DNA from 4 places in the Pseudomonas sp. Irchel s3b5 genome. Region 1 is predicted to be linked to each of the others. Evidence: predicted binding sites of a transcription regulator. Region 1 holds the regulator's gene; each other region holds the start of a gene.
What was found. The regulator sigma-54, encoded in region 1, starts transcription at its own class of promoters, with help from an activator protein. The targets are predictions, from matches to a motif close to ANTGGCATNNANNTTGCTNT.
Positions count from the first base shown of each region.

Region 2: a site for sigma-54 is predicted at 2,650-2,669, ahead of CKW15_RS21940 (CmpA/NrtA family ABC transporter substrate-binding protein). Genes of this name have one in related genera too.
Region 3: a site for sigma-54 is predicted at 2,242-2,261, ahead of flgB (flagellar basal body rod protein FlgB). Genes of this name have one in related genera too.
Region 4: a site for sigma-54 is predicted at 1,374-1,393, ahead of CKW15_RS20660 (pilin). Genes of this name have one in related genera too.

Region 1 is NZ_FYDY01000007.1:127,180-130,890, forward strand. Features, by position in the region: gene ptsN (PTS IIA-like nitrogen regulatory protein PtsN) at 1-308, opposite strand, end outside; gene hpf (ribosome hibernation-promoting factor, HPF/YfiA family) at 321-629, opposite strand; gene CKW15_RS10490 (RNA polymerase factor sigma-54) at 704-2,197, opposite strand; gene lptB (LPS export ABC transporter ATP-binding protein) at 2,384-3,109, opposite strand; gene lptA (lipopolysaccharide transport periplasmic protein LptA) at 3,109-3,657, opposite strand; gene lptC (LPS export ABC transporter periplasmic protein LptC) at 3,644-3,711, opposite strand, start outside.
Region 2 is NZ_FYDY01000025.1:53,550-57,260, reverse strand. Features, by position in the region: gene CKW15_RS21950 (NarK/NasA family nitrate transporter) at 1-466, opposite strand, end outside; gene CKW15_RS21945 (ANTAR domain-containing response regulator) at 732-1,307, opposite strand; gene CKW15_RS21940 (CmpA/NrtA family ABC transporter substrate-binding protein) at 1,323-2,534, opposite strand; gene CKW15_RS21935 (quinone-dependent dihydroorotate dehydrogenase) at 2,761-3,711, shown strand, end outside.
Region 3 is NZ_FYDY01000045.1:15,142-18,852, forward strand. Features, by position in the region: gene flgE (flagellar hook protein FlgE) at 1-575, opposite strand, end outside; gene flgD (flagellar hook assembly protein FlgD) at 607-1,329, opposite strand; gene flgC (flagellar basal body rod protein FlgC) at 1,345-1,788, opposite strand; gene flgB (flagellar basal body rod protein FlgB) at 1,792-2,199, opposite strand; gene cheR (protein-glutamate O-methyltransferase CheR) at 2,567-3,394, opposite strand; gene CKW15_RS26690 (chemotaxis protein CheV) at 3,440-3,711, opposite strand, start outside.
Region 4 is NZ_FYDY01000022.1:60,926-64,636, forward strand. Features, by position in the region: gene CKW15_RS20655 (type II secretion system F family protein) at 1-1,197, opposite strand, end outside; gene CKW15_RS20660 (pilin) at 1,438-1,860, shown strand; gene CKW15_RS20665 (BON domain-containing protein) at 2,259-2,615, shown strand; gene CKW15_RS20670 (DUF748 domain-containing protein) at 2,751-3,711, opposite strand, start outside.

The DNA.
Region 1 (3,711 bases):
ACGAAGAGCAGGTCAACCGGGGCGCCATCAATAGCGTCGAAATCAATAGGTGCGTCCAGGTGCATCAAGGCACTGATGGGCGACACGCAACCTTTGAGGCGGCAGTGAGGAATGGCGATGCCGTTGCCAAAACCGGTAGAACCGAGTTTTTCACGGGCAATCAATGCCTCGAAGACATCTTGCATCTCCAGATCCGGCACTTCGCGATGGATGAGGTTGGCAATTTGTTCGAGGGCTTTCTTTTTACTGCCGCCCGGCACGTTCACCAAAGAACGGCCGGGGGTCAGGATGTTTTCAAGTCGGATCATGGGTTGGGAGTGTTAACGACCGGTTGCGCCCTGAAGGAGGCTCTGGGTCTTTTCCTTATGCTTTTTGAGTTGGCGATCCAGCTTGTCGGTGAGTGAGTCGATCGCCGCATACATGTCGTCATGCTCAGCGTTTGCGACCACTTCACTGCCGGGAATATGCAGGGTGGCTTCGATTTTCTGCTTCAGCTTCTCGACCGTCATCGTGACTTGCACGTTGGTGATCTTGTCGAAATGTCGCTCCAATCGTTCGAGTTTTTCGCCGATGTAGGTGCGAAGAGGTTCGGTCACTTCCAGTTGGTGTCCACTGATGTTGACTTGCATACAGCTTCTCCTTCGTTGCCAGTGCATAAAGCGGTAGATCAGATGATCTACCACTGGAACGCTGTGGCGTGGCTCTACATCAACCGCTTACGTTCGCTCGAAGGCGCGATCCCGAGGGATTCGCGGTACTTGGCGACGGTGCGGCGAGCCACCTGAATGCCTTGTGCCTCCAGTAAACCAGCGATCTTGCTGTCACTCAACGGCTTTTTCTGATTTTCCGCGGCAACCAGTTTTTTGATGATCGCGCGGATCGCCGTAGACGAGCATTCGCCGCCTTCGGAGGTACTGACGTGGCTGGAGAAAAAGTATTTCAGCTCATAGATACCCCGTGGGGTATGCATGAATTTCTGGGTGGTTACCCGTGAAATCGTCGACTCGTGCATGCCCACCGCTTCGGCAATGTCATGCAGGACCAATGGCTTCATGGCTTCGTCGCCGTACTCCAGAAAGCCGCGCTGGTGTTCGACGATCTGGGTAGCGACTTTCATCAGGGTTTCGTTGCGGCTCTGCAGGCTCTTGATGAACCAGCGGGCCTCCTGCAACTGATTGCGCATGAAGGTGTTGTCGGCGCTGGTGTCGGCGCGGCGTACGAAGCCTGCGTACTGGGCATTGACCCGAAGCCGAGGTACCGACTCCTGATTGAGTTCGACCAGCCAGCGCTCGTTGTCCTTGCGTACGATGACGTCAGGCACGACGTACTCGGCTTCGGTGGACTCGATTTGTGAACCGGGGCGCGGATTAAGGCTCTGGACCAGTTCGATCACCTGGCGCAGTTCGTCTTCCTTGAGCTTCATGCGACGCATGAGCTGGCTGTAATCTCGGCCGCCAAGCAAATCGATGTAGTCGGTGACCAGCCGTTTGGCTTCGGCCAGCCAAGGTGTTTTGGCAGGCAGCTGACGCAATTGCAGCAGCAGGCATTCGCCCAGGTTGCGGGCGCCGATGCCGGCCGGTTCGAATTGCTGGATGCGGTGCAGGACCGCTTCGATTTCGTCCAGCTCAATGTCCAGTTCCGGATCGAACGCTTCGAGGATTTCCTCAAGGGTTTCGTCCAGATAGCCCTGATTATTGATGCAATCGATCAGGGTGACGGCGATCAGGCGATCGGTGTCAGACATCGGCGCCAGGTTCAATTGCCACAGCAAATGGCTTTGCAGGCTTTCGCCGGCCGATGTGCGGGTAGTGAAATCCCACTCATCATCATCGTTGCTGGGCAGGCTGCTGGCGCTGGTCTGGTAAACGTCTTCCCAGGCGGTATCGACAGGGAGTTCGTTGGGGATGCGTTCGTTCCAGTCACCTTCCTCGAGGTTATCGACGGTCGGTGCGCTCTCCTGGTAGGAGGGTTCCTGGATATCGGTGTTGGGCTTTTGTTCGGTGTTGTCGGCCAAGGGGTCGGCGTTGTCGAAGTCGTCGCCTTCTTCCTGGCGTTCGAGCATCGGATTGGACTCCAGGGCCTCCTGGATTTCCTGTTGCAGGTCCAGGGTCGACAATTGGAGCAGGCGGATGGCCTGTTGCAGCTGAGGTGTCATCGTCAGCTGCTGGCCCATTCTCAAGACTAGCGATGGTTTCATGGCAGGGGCTTAACACCTTATTCGCCGGCGCACATGCGCCATCCACTACAGGGCGCCGAGGCGCCAAACTTAAGCAAGTTATATGCCTGAATCAGAGGCCTTTGCCTAGACCGCTGTAACAATAAAAACGAAAACCTTTGTCGATATGTCGGTCGGCGCCCGTGCGCAAACCAGCGAGCGCAGTCATTACAGGCGGAATTCGTGCCCCAGGTAAACTTCCTTGACCAGATCGTTGGCCAGGATCGTTTCTGCGTCACCTTCGGCAATCAGCTGGCCATCATTGACGATATAGGCCGTTTCGCAGATGTCCAGGGTTTCACGGACGTTGTGGTCGGTGATCAGTACGCCAATGCCTTTGGCCTTGAGGTGATAGATGATCTGTTTGATATCGCCCACCGAGATCGGGTCCACGCCGGCGAAGGGTTCATCGAGGAGAATGAATTTCGGATTGGTGGCCAGTGCGCGGGCGATTTCCACGCGGCGACGTTCACCGCCGGACAGGCTCATGCCCAGGTTGTCGCGAATGTGGCTGATGTGGAATTCCTGAAGCAGGCTTTCCAGTTCCTTGCGACGACCTGCCTTGTCGAGTTCCTTGCGGGTCTCGAGGATCGCCATGATGTTGTCGGCCACCGAGAGCTTGCGGAAAATCGACGCTTCTTGCGGCAGATAACCGATGCCGGCCTTCGCACGACCGTGCATCGGCTGGTGGCTGACGTCCAGGTCGTCGATCAGAACGCGACCCTGGTCGGCCTGCACCAGGCCGACGATCATGTAGAAGCAGGTGGTCTTGCCGGCGCCGTTCGGGCCGAGCAGGCCGACGATCTGGCCGCTGTCGATGGACAGGCTGACGTCACGCACGACCTGGCGACTCTTGTAGGCCTTGGCCAGGTGCTGAGCTTTCAGAGTTGCCATTACTGGGCCTTCTGCTCGTCAGTTTTCTTTTTCGGCTGAATCACCATGTCGATGCGTGGGCGCGACTCGGTGACTTTGCTGCCGGTGGCGCGACCGGCGCTGGCCAGCTTCTTGTTTGTGTCGTAGACGATTTTTTCGCCTTGGGTGATGTTGCCATCCTTGTCGATGACTTTGGCGCGGTCGATCAGCACGACGCGGTCTTGCGAGGCGTGGTACTGGATGGTCACGCCATAACCCTGAACAGGTTTCGTATCGCCAGCGGTTTGCAGTTGCTCGAAGTAGGCGAGGTTGCCCACGGAGGTCACTACATCGATATCGCCGGCCGGGGTGCGGGTCATGGTCACTTTGTTGCCGGTGACCTTCATCGAGCCCTGGGTGATGATCACATCGCCCGTATAGGTAGCAATACCGTTCTTGTCGTCCAGTTGGGCGTCGTCGGCCTGAATGCGAATAGGCTGTTGCTGATCGTCCGGCAGAGCCCAGGCGCTCACGCTTCCCAGTGCTGCGCCCAGACTGAGCAAAATAGGGAGTGTTTTAACGAGCCTCATACTGTCCTCTTACGTTCGATAGCAGGTGTATCCTGCTTTCTTTCAAATACGCCT
Region 2 (3,711 bases), on a different contig from region 1:
CAATCAATGCAGCGAGCACGGTGCCCGAATTGCCGGCACCGGCGATGCCCATGGCTTTGCCTTGGTGCTGCGGCGGATACCATTGCGATGCCAGTGGCAGGGCCACGGCGAACGACGCGCCAGCCATGCCGAGGAACAACCCCAGCAGCAGCGCTTGCTCGTAGCTGTGAATGCCTAGTTTCCAGGCACCGAACAGTGCACAGATGACGATCACCTGGCCAATCAGGCCGGCAGTTTTCGGCGACAGGCGATCAGCCAGCATGCCCATGACAAAACGCAGAACGGCCCCGGCCAGGATCGGCGTGGCCACCACCAGCCCGCGTTGTTGGGTGGTCAGGTGCAGGTCGGCGGCGATCTGCACCGCCAAGGGGCCCAGCAGGTACCAAACCATGAAGCTCAGGTCGAAATAGAGGAAGGCCGCGAACAGGGTCGGGGTATGGCCGGATTTCCAGAAGCTTGAATTCATCGCGCACCTCAGCTGATAGGAGTCTCGAACGGGAGCCAAAACAAAAAAACGCCGCCACCTGATTCGCCTTGAGGCAAACGAGGTGAGCGACGTCTTTGTCGTAGATTGGGCAACCGCCGTTGGTTACCTGTGGTGATTACTTAGCCAGATTTGTGCCACATGCGGATTTTTGTGGCGCTGGGGAAAAGATCGCAGCCTTCGGCAGCTCCTACAGGGTGTACACATGCCAACGGTAGGAGCTGCCGAAGGCTGCGATCTTTTTGGGTCAACCCAGCAACTCGCTCATGGCAATAATCTGCTCCGCCACCTGGATCAGCTTCTGCTGACGGCTCATGGCCTGGCGGCGCATCAGGGTGTAGGCCTCTTCCTCGTTGCAGTCTTTCAGCTTCATCAGCAGCCCCTTGGCCAGCTCAATGCGCTTGCGTTCGGCCAGTTGCTGGTCGCGGGCATTCAATTGCGCACGCAGGGCCTGATCGCTTTCAAAGCGCGCCATGGCGACGTCGAGAATCGGCTGCAGGCGTTGTGCGTGAATGCCTTCGACGATGTAGGCACTGACCCCGGACTTGATCGCCTGGCGCATCACGACCGGGTCGTGTTCGTCGGTAAACATCACGATCGGTCGTGGCTGGTCGCGGCTGACCAGCACCACTTGTTCCATGACATCGCGGCTCGGTGACTCGGTATCGATCAAAATCACGTCCGGGCGCACCGTTTCGACGCGCTCGGGCAGGTCGATGGTCAGGCCCGATTCATCGATGACCTCAAACCCGGCTTCGGTGAGGGCCGCTTTCAGGCGTCCAACTTTCTTCGCGGTGTCGTTGATCAGCAGGATTCGCAACATGTTCGCAGTCTCCTGTCAGCGGCTGGCGAGAAGGGGCGAGTGATCGCTCATGGCGTGCAGCTTGAAGCTACGGGCATAGCCGGCCGGGTCTGAACCGTCCCAGACCTTGCCGTCGATCAACTGGCTGCTGCGCATTTCCTTGTCCGGGTACGCGACATCGACCGCGGTGGCAGCGTCCCGGTACAAATCCAGTTGCTGGACCTGACGGGCGACTGCCAGGTAGTCCGGGTCGTCGCGCAACAAACCCCAGCGACGGAACTGGGTCATGAACCACATGCCATCGGACAGGTACGGCACATTGACCAGCCCCTTGCCATGGAAACGCAGCGCGTGCGGGTCTTGCCACTGATTACCCTGTCCGTCGGTGTAGTCGCCGAGCAATCGCGGTTCGATGAAGTCCACCGGCGTGTCGAGATACTGCGGCGCGCTCAACAACTGCGCGGTACTGCGGCGGTTCTCGGTGCTGTCTTCGATAAAGCGGCTGGCTTGCAAAATCGCCATCACCAATGCCCGGGCGGTGTTGGGGTATTGCTCGACAAACGCGCGGGTGCAGCCGAGGACTTTTTCCGGATGATCGGGCCAGAGGGTCTGCGTCGTCGCCAGGGTAAAGCCCAGCCCCTGTTGAACGGCAGCGGCGGACCAAGGTTCGCCGACGCAAAAGCCATCGATGCGCCCGGCCTGCAGGTGCGCGACCATTTGCGGCGGTGGCACCACGACGCTGTCGACGTCCTGTAACGGATGAATTCCCTGACTGGCGAGCCAGTAATACAACCACATGGCATGGGTGCCGGTGGGAAAGGTCTGCGCGAAGGTCAGTTTTGGGCGAGTTTGGTGCACATGCCGTTCCAGTGCCTCAGGACCGGTCACGCCCAGCGCCTGCAAGCCATGGGAAAGGTTGATGCTCTGACCGTTCTGGTTCAGGCCCATCAGCACTGCCATGTCGGTCGCTGCGATACCGCCGATGCCCAGGTGCACGGCGTAGATCAAACCGTACAGGCTGTGGGCGGCATCCAGTTCGCCGCTGACCAGCTTGTCCCGCAGATTGGCCCACGACGACTGGCGTTTGAGGTTCAGGGTCAGGCCGTAGGGTTGAGCAAAGCCCTGAGTGGCGGCGACCACGACCGAGGCGCAATCGCTGAGGGCCATGAAGCCGAGATTGATTTCAGTCTTTTCCGGGGCGTCGCTGCCATTGACCCAGGCCAGAGGGTCGGCTGATGGTTCGTTCATCGATTTCGCACCTTCAAAAAAAGCGTCGTCCCCAGCCTCTACTGATAAGGCCGGGTGACGACGCCATTGTCCTTGCACGCATTCCGCCGTCGGCATGCGTGCTGATGGCTGAACCGGTGCAAGGCATATGCCATCCCCGTCTGATTTCACTGCGCGCCTCGCTTGCGACCCACATGCCCGGCTATAATCGCCTCCTCATTTCGCCGCCAATCGAGTCAACCCGCCCATGTACACCCTGGCCCGTCAGCTGTTGTTCAAACTTTCCCCGGAAACCTCCCACGATCTGTCCCTGGACTTGATCGGCGCAGGCGGGCGTCTGGGGCTCAACGGCTTGCTGTGCAAGGCGCCGGCGAAGGTGCCGGTGAATGTCATGGGCCTGGACTTCCCGAACCCGGTGGGTCTGGCCGCCGGTCTGGACAAGAACGGCGCGGCCATCGACGGTTTTGCTCAACTGGGTTTCGGCTTTGTCGAAATCGGTACCATCACCCCGCGTCCGCAGCCGGGCAACCCGAAACCACGCCTGTTCCGTCTGCCGGAAGCCGAGGCGATCATCAATCGCATGGGGTTCAACAACCTCGGCGTCGATCACCTGCTGGCTCGCGTGGCTGCGGCCAAGTACAAGGGCGTGCTGGGCATCAACATCGGCAAGAACTTCGATACACCGGTCGAGCGTGCGGTCGATGACTACCTGATTTGCCTGGACAAGGTTTACGCGCATGCCAGCTATGTGACGGTCAACGTCAGTTCGCCGAATACCCCGGGCCTGCGCAGCCTGCAGTTCGGCGATTCGCTCAAGCAGTTGCTGGCCGATCTGGCCGAGCGCCGGGCGGAACTGGCGCTGCGTCATGGCAAGCATGTGCCGCTGGCGATCAAGATCGCACCGGACATGACCGACGAAGAAACCGCGCAGGTTGCACAAGCGCTGATCGAAACCGGTATGGACGCGGTCATTGCCACCAACACCACCCTGAGCCGCGTGGGCGTCGAAGGCATGGAGCACGGTGACGAGGCGGGCGGTCTGTCCGGCGCACCGGTTCGCGACAAGAGCACCCACACGGTGAGCGTGCTGGCATCGGAACTGGGTGGTCGCCTGCCGATTATTGCGGCGGGCGGGATTACCGAAGGCAAACATGCGGCAGAGAAAATTACTGCGGGTGCGAGCCTGGTGCAGATCTAC
Region 3 (3,711 bases), on a different contig from region 1:
GGGGTGCTGAACTGCTTGGTGAAAGAGGCCGACTTGCTCGGGTCAAACGGGTTGGCCACAACGTCGATCACGTCAGCGGTGGAGTTCAGGTTGATCGTCGACGATACGCTGGTAGTGGCTTTCGGTGCCAGGTTGGAGGTGTCGATGCGCAGGTCGGTCAACACGCCGTTCTGGATCTTGCCATTGTCATCCACACCGTAACCTTGCAGACGCGAAGTACCGTCGGTGTTGGTGACGTAACCTTCCTTGTCGACCTTGAACGTACCGGCACGCGTGTAGGACAGCGAGCCGCTGTTGTTCAGCACGAAGAAGCCGGAGCCGTTGATACCCATGTCCAGCACGTTACCCGTGTTGCTGATGTCACCCTGGGTGAACTGCTGGGAAACGTTGGCCAGGCGCACGCCGTTGCCGACGGTCTTGCTGCCGGTACCCAGGCGGGTCGCCGAGTACACGTCTTCGAACTCTGCACGGGACGATTTGAAACCGGTGGTGGCAACGTTGGCGATGTTGTTGCCGGTCACGTCCAGTTGTTTGTTGGCTGCAAAGAGACCGCTAAGGCCGATATTGAAAGACATCATCCACTCCTTTATGCCGGGTTAGTCGGCTTTACATACCAATGGTTTGAACTTTGGACAGGGCAATACTGCCCAGCCCGGCCAGATTGAGCATCAGCTCACCGCCAGTCTGGCTGATGGTCACGCTGTTGACCGTCGCCGGCAGGTTGGTGATCAGTGCGACGGACTGGCCATCGATGGAGGTCGAAGCGCCGAAGGTGTAAGTGCCGGCAGGCACTGTCACGCCCGCATCGTTCTTGCCATCCCAGATGAAACTGGCGTTGCCGGCTTTCTGTGAACCCAGGTCGATGGTGCGCACAGTCTTGCCGTCTGCATCGGTGATCTTCAGGCTGGCGGAAGCCACCGAAGTCGGTATGACCACCGTGCCGCTGAGGCTCTTGGTGGTGTCGACCACCGCCTTGTCGCCCGGTGCGATGACCGAACGCCCCACCAGCGATGAAGCCTGCAAGGCCTGGGACGAGTTGTAGTTGCTGGCCAGGCCGGTAACGGTGTCGTTGAGCGTGGTGATGCCTTCCAGACTGCTGAACTGGGCCAACTGGGCGACGAACTCGCCGTTGTCCTGAGGCTCCAGCGGGTTCTGGTTTTTCAGTTGCGTGACCAGCAATTGCAGGAACGCATCCTTGCCCAGGGCCTTGTTGCCCGAGGCACTGCTGGCTGCCGACGCAAGGCCGTCACTTGTTTTGTTGGTCTTGACCGAGGAGTTCGCCAGGATGTCGTTGAGGCTCAAACCGCCAGTGGAATCGGTAACACTCATCTGAGTCGCCCCTTATCACTGACCAAGGGTCAGGACTTTCTGCATCATGGTTTTGGCGGTGTTCATCATTTCGGCGTTGGTCTGGAACGAACGGCTCGCGGAAATCATGTCGGCCATTTCTTCCACCACGTTGACGTTCGGGTAGTAGACGTAACCCTTGGCATCGGCGGCCGGATGGTTCGGCTCGTAGCGCGCCTCAAGATTGCTCTGGTCCTCGACCACGCCCAGCACTTGCACGCCCTGACCGGCCGCGTCCTGGTTCTGGAACAGCGAGTCGCTGCCGCCGCTCTGGCCTCCCTGGAACATGGTGGCGAACACCGGGTGGCGCGCGCGGTAGGTCTGGTCGATGCTCGACGAGACCGTCTCGGCGTTGGCGATGTTCGAAGCAACGGTGTTCAAACGAGTGGTCTGCGCACTCATGCCGCTACCGGCAATGTTGAAAACACTGGATAGAGACATGGCTTACTCTCCGCGCAGGGCTGACACCAGCCCTTTGAATTTGCTGTTGAGCAGGGTGAAGCTGGCCTGGAAGCCGACCGCGTTTTCCGCGTAGTTCGACTGCTCCAGTTGGGCGTCCACGGTGTTCTGGTCAATCGACGGTTGCATCGGCGTGCGATACATCAGCGACTCGTCGCCATTGCCCAGGCCCTGCGCTTCGATATGACGACTGTTGGTCATGTTCAAGGCGAAGCCGCCGCTTTTGGTTTTCTCGTTCTGCTCGGCGAGCACTTTGGAGAAATCCAGATCCCGAGCCTTGTAGTTCGGGGTATCGGCGTTGGTGATGTTGTTGGCCAGGACTTCGGCACGCTGGGCGCGGAAGCCCAGGGCTTTTTCGTGGATGCCGAGCGCTTTATCGAAGCTGATGCTCATGTCGGGAAACCTTTGGGTGACCTGATTTTTCGTACGATGGACATAGCAAGCGTCATGCCAATTCAAAAAAGCCCGTAAACCGGGGGCTTTGCCGGCCATGGCAATGCGGCAACGACAGAAAAGCGGCAACGGTTTTCCGCCGGATGCCGCTTTTCTGCCGCTTGGCACCGCACTTGAGAACACCACCTCCCCCTGTAGGAGCTGGCTTGCCAGCGATGGCGTCGAGTCAGCCGACTTTTAAATTGCGGACACACCGCTATCGCTGGCAAGCCAGCTCCTACAGGGATTGAGATAGCTGTGAGAAATCAGCAGGCATAAAAAAACGGGAGCCCCAAAGGACTCCCGTTTTCTGACAACCCCAACGCAATCACTTCGCCTGGTAAATGATCCCCGGACTGCACTGGACCATCTGGTAGTGATCCGGCAAACCGTTCAGCGCTTCGGAAGCACCGAGGAACAGGTAGCCGCCCGGCTTCAACGTGCTGTGGATGCGCAGCAGGATGTCCTTCTTCACCTCGGCGGAGAAGTAGATCAACACGTTGCGGCAGAACACGATGTCGAACTTGCCGAGGCTCGCGTAGCTGTCCAGCAGGTTGAACGAGCGAAACTCCACGCGACTCTTGATCGGCGCCTTGATCGCCCAGCGCCCCGGCCCTTTCGGATCGAAGTAACGTTGCAAGCGCTCGGGCGACAGGCCGCGGCCGATGGCCAGGCTGTCGTACTCGCCGGTCTTGCAGTTGTTCAGCATGGTGCTGGACAGGTCGGTGGCAACAATCTGCACGCCCATCCGCAACTGGCCCATGTTGACCCGCTCGAACTCGTCGATGGACATCGACAGCGAGTACGGTTCCTGACCCGACGAACACGCCGCCGACCAGATGCGCAGACGCTGGCCGGGACTGGCCTTGATCGCCTCGGGCAGTGCCTTGTTCTTCAGAACCTCAAACGGATAGGTGTCACGAAACCACAGGGTTTCGTTGGTCGTCATGGCATCCACCACCTGCTCGCGCAAACCACTGCGCGGCTGGGTCTGCATGCGCTGGACCAGTTCACCCAGGCTCTTGATGCCTTGCTGTTCCATCAGTTTGTTGAGACGGCTGGAGACCAGGTATTGCTTGTTTTCACCCAGCAAAATGCCACAGGCTTTTTCCAGGAACACCCGGAACTGTTCGAAATCCAAATTACCCGTAGACAATGATGCCGCCTCTTAAATCGTATTGATTACCGGGGGCGCAGGCCCCTAGCTGATATCTGCTGCCTTGATCCGATCGACTACACGGGACGCCAGGTCATCAGGACGAAATTTGGCCAGGAAGTCATCGGCACCGACTTTCTTGACCATCGCCTGATTGAATACCCCGGACAAGGAAGTATGCAGGATGATATGAAGCTTTTGCATGCGCGGGTCGTTGCGGATTTCCGCCGTCAGGGTGTACCCGTCCATCTCCGGCATCTCGATGTCGGAGATCATCATCAGGAACTCTTCTTCCGGTTTCCTGCCCTCATCGGCCA
Region 4 (3,711 bases), on a different contig from region 1:
GAAGATGGGCAGGTACATGGCAACTACCAGTCCGCCGACGATAACACCCAGGACCACCATGATGAATGGCTCCATCAGACTGGTGAGGTTATCGACCATGTTGTCGACCTCGTCCTCGTAGAACCCGGCGACCTTGTCGAGCATAGCGTCCAGCGCGCCGGACTCTTCACCGATGGCGGTCATTTGAATCGCCATGCTCGGAAACACACCGCTTGTGCGCATGGCGAAATTCAATTGCATGCCGGTCGAAATGTCTTGTTTGATGCGCAGCACGGCACGCTTGAACACGATGTTGCCGGTCGCGCCGGCCACGGACCCCAAGGCCTCCACCAACGGCACGCCAGCGGCGAAGGTGGTCGACAACGTGCGGGCAAATCGGGCCACGGCGGACTTGTACATCAAGGTGCCCACCAGCGGCAGCTTCAGCTGCCAGGCGTCCATTCGCTCGCGAAAGCCCCGGGACGTCTTGACCGCGTGGCGCACACCGAAGACCGCACTGAGCAAGCCGCCAAGCACCGCCCACCACCAGGCCTGCATGAATTGCGACAGGCCGATGACCATCACCGTGAACGCCGGCAGTTCAGCGCCAAAGCCCTTGAATACGGATTCGAACTGCGGCACCACGTTGACCAGGAGAATCCCGGTGACAATGGCCGCAACTAACACCACCACCTGCGGGTAGGTCATGGCTTTCTTGATCTTGGCCTTGAGGCTCTCGCTTTTTTCCTTGTAGGTCGCAACGCGCTCCAGCAGGGTGTCCAGGGCGCCGGCCTGCTCACCGGCGTCCACCAGGTTGCAGTACAGATCATCGAAATATTGAGGTTTCTTGCGCAGGGCAGCGGCGAAGCTATTTCCGGCCGCGACGTCTTGTTTCAAATCGTCCACGAGGCTGCGCATGGCCGGGTTATCGAAGCCTTCAGCGATGATGTCGAACGACTGCAGCAACGGCACGCCGGCCTTCATCATCGTCGCCATTTGCCGGGTGAACAGCGCAATGTCCCGGGCGTTGATGCGCTTGCCCATGCTGAAAAGCGACGGCGTTTTCTTGCGCACCTTGCCCGGGGTGATGCCTTGCTTGCGCAATTGCGCCTTGATCAGCGCGGGGGCCTGCCCGTTGAGCTCGCCGGTGACTTTCGTGCCTTTGCGGTCCGTACCTTCCCAGGCGTACACACTGATTTTTGCTGCCTTGACCGCCATGTTCCGCCCTTGGTGACCCGGTTGATTTAACACTGCCCCGCGAGACTTATAGCCTAGTCAAACGATGAAGCCCAACCCACGTCGGTCAGGTGACAAAAAGCGTCAGATAGTGCGGATCCTGGGGGTAGGAAAGAGCGTTGTGCGGGCCGCATTCCTCGCCAACACGGGACCGGCGGCTTGGCACAACCTGTGCTCCGTTACGTCAGATCATGAGATTTCGACTCATGCACGGAGCTTTCTATGAACGACCAAAGAGGTTTTACCTTGATCGAGCTGCTGATCGTCGTGGCGATCATCGGGATCCTGGCGACCTTTGCTTTGCCGATGTATTCCAAGTATCAGGCGCGGGCCAAAGTCACGGCCGGGCTGGCCGAAATTTCCGCGATGAAGGTTCCGTTCGAGGATGTGATCAATCAGGGCGGTACGCCGGCGACGGCTAATGTGGTGCCGGGTGGCGGGACCTCGACCAGCAACTGCGCGCTGACGGTGACAGGTGTTGCCGCGTCGGGTGCCGGTTCGATTGTTTGCACGCTGCAGAACGCACCCGGCCAGGTTCAGGGCAAAACCATTACCCTGACCCGGGACGGCACCACCGGTTGGTCATGCGCGAGCACGGTTGCGCAGGATTATGTGCCTAAGGGTTGCATCGGTTCTGCGACCTGATGCACTTCCTTTGTGGGCGTGAGCTTGCTTGTGGTGGTCGTTAACGATAACGCGTGAACGGGTTAAACGCGGCGATCTTGAGTCCATCGCGAGCGAGCTCGCGCCTGCAGGAATGCGAGTGATCGCAGGTTATGTTGTCTGCCGAGAACTCATCTCATTTATTAAGAAAAGCTCAAAAAATTCATGAGCTTAGGAACTTTCCACAAAGCCGCAACTTGCATGCAGTGTTTGAGCGAGTCATGCATTTTGCATGATTTTGAAAAAAGCCTGTTTTGTTAAGTATTTGATTTTTATGATTTTTTATCGATGTGGAAAGTTGGCACACCGTTCGCAATATCTCCGGTAACCCTGCTGACATGACACCCGGCAGACTTTTCCGAAAAACAGGAGTTACTCGTATGAAGAAGTTCGCTATCACTGCCGCTGCTGCTACCGCGCTGACCCTGACCCTGGCCAACACTGCCTTTGCTCAAACCACCCAGGCTACCCAGTCGCCAATGGTGCTGGCTGCCGGTGAAGTGACCGAAATCAAGGAAGACACTTCCGATACCTGGATCACCACCAAAGTTAAAGCCGACCTGATGACCGAAAAAGGCATTCCAGGCAGCGACATCAAAGTTGAAACCAACAAAGGCGTGGTGTCCCTGTCGTCCACCGTTGCGGTCACTGATGCGCAAAAATCCACCGCCGTGGCGATCACCAAGAAAATCAAAGGCGTCCAAGCGGTTTCTGCTGACGGCCTGAAAGCCCAGTAAGGCAAGTCTGGAAGACTCAACATACAACCCTGTGGGAGCGGGCTTGCTCGCGAAAGCGGTCTTTCATTCAACGTATGTGTTGAATGTCAGTCAGCCATCGCGAACAAGCTCGCTCCCACATTTATGTTGGGGGTCTCACTCCGCGTCGAGATGCATCGGTGTAATCACCCGGCCGTCACTTTCGGCCTCGCCCAGATTGGCATCGATGAAGTACACCCGGTCATCTTCCAGTTTGCCCTTGTCGACCAGATAATCCTTGATGCTGCTGGCACGTTCCTGGCCCAGTTGACGCAACAGCACATCGCTCGAACTCCAGAACTTGATCACTTCGGCTCGCATTTTTGCTGTGCGTTCTTCCTTGCCCAGATCCTTCCACTCCGGCAACGGCTGGATCTTCAGGCGGGTGCGGAAGATGCCTTCCAGAAGCGGGCCTTTTTCACTGTCCGGTACTTTCAGCAATGACGCCTGCGCGGGAACCTTGTCGCCACGGCGCTGGAGCATTTTGTAGTAGTTGTACTGGTATTCCCGTTCCAGACGTTGCTCGGCGATCAATGGGCCATCGCTGCTCTTGGCCGCAGTGCCCTCGATTTCCAGGCGCAGGGCCGGACGCTCTTTGAGCGCGCTGGCCAGCTTGTCCAGGGCGCCTTCAGCATCCTTGCTCAGGTCGCTTGTGCCCGGTGCGAACGAGACAGTACCCAGATCCTCTGAACCACCACCATTGACCAATCCGCCGATCATTTTGAAGGGCGCTGCCGCTGCTTTGACGATCAGGTTGCGCAGGGTTTGCCAGACAATCGGCATAACGCTGAACTGTGGATTGTTCAGGTCGCCGGTGACGGGCAACTCGATGGAAATCTTGCCGTCGACGTCCTTGAGCAAGGCGATGGCCAACTTCAATGGCAGGCTGACGGCATCCGGGCTGTCGACTTTTTCACCCAGTTGCAGTTGCTCGACCACCACTTTGTTCTCAGCCTTGAGCTGGCCGTTGGTGATCAGGTAATGCAGGTCAAGATTGAGTCGACCCTTGCGGATACGGTAACCGGCGAACTTGCCCGAGTAAGGCGTCAGCGTGGTCAATTCCACGCGTTTGAAACTG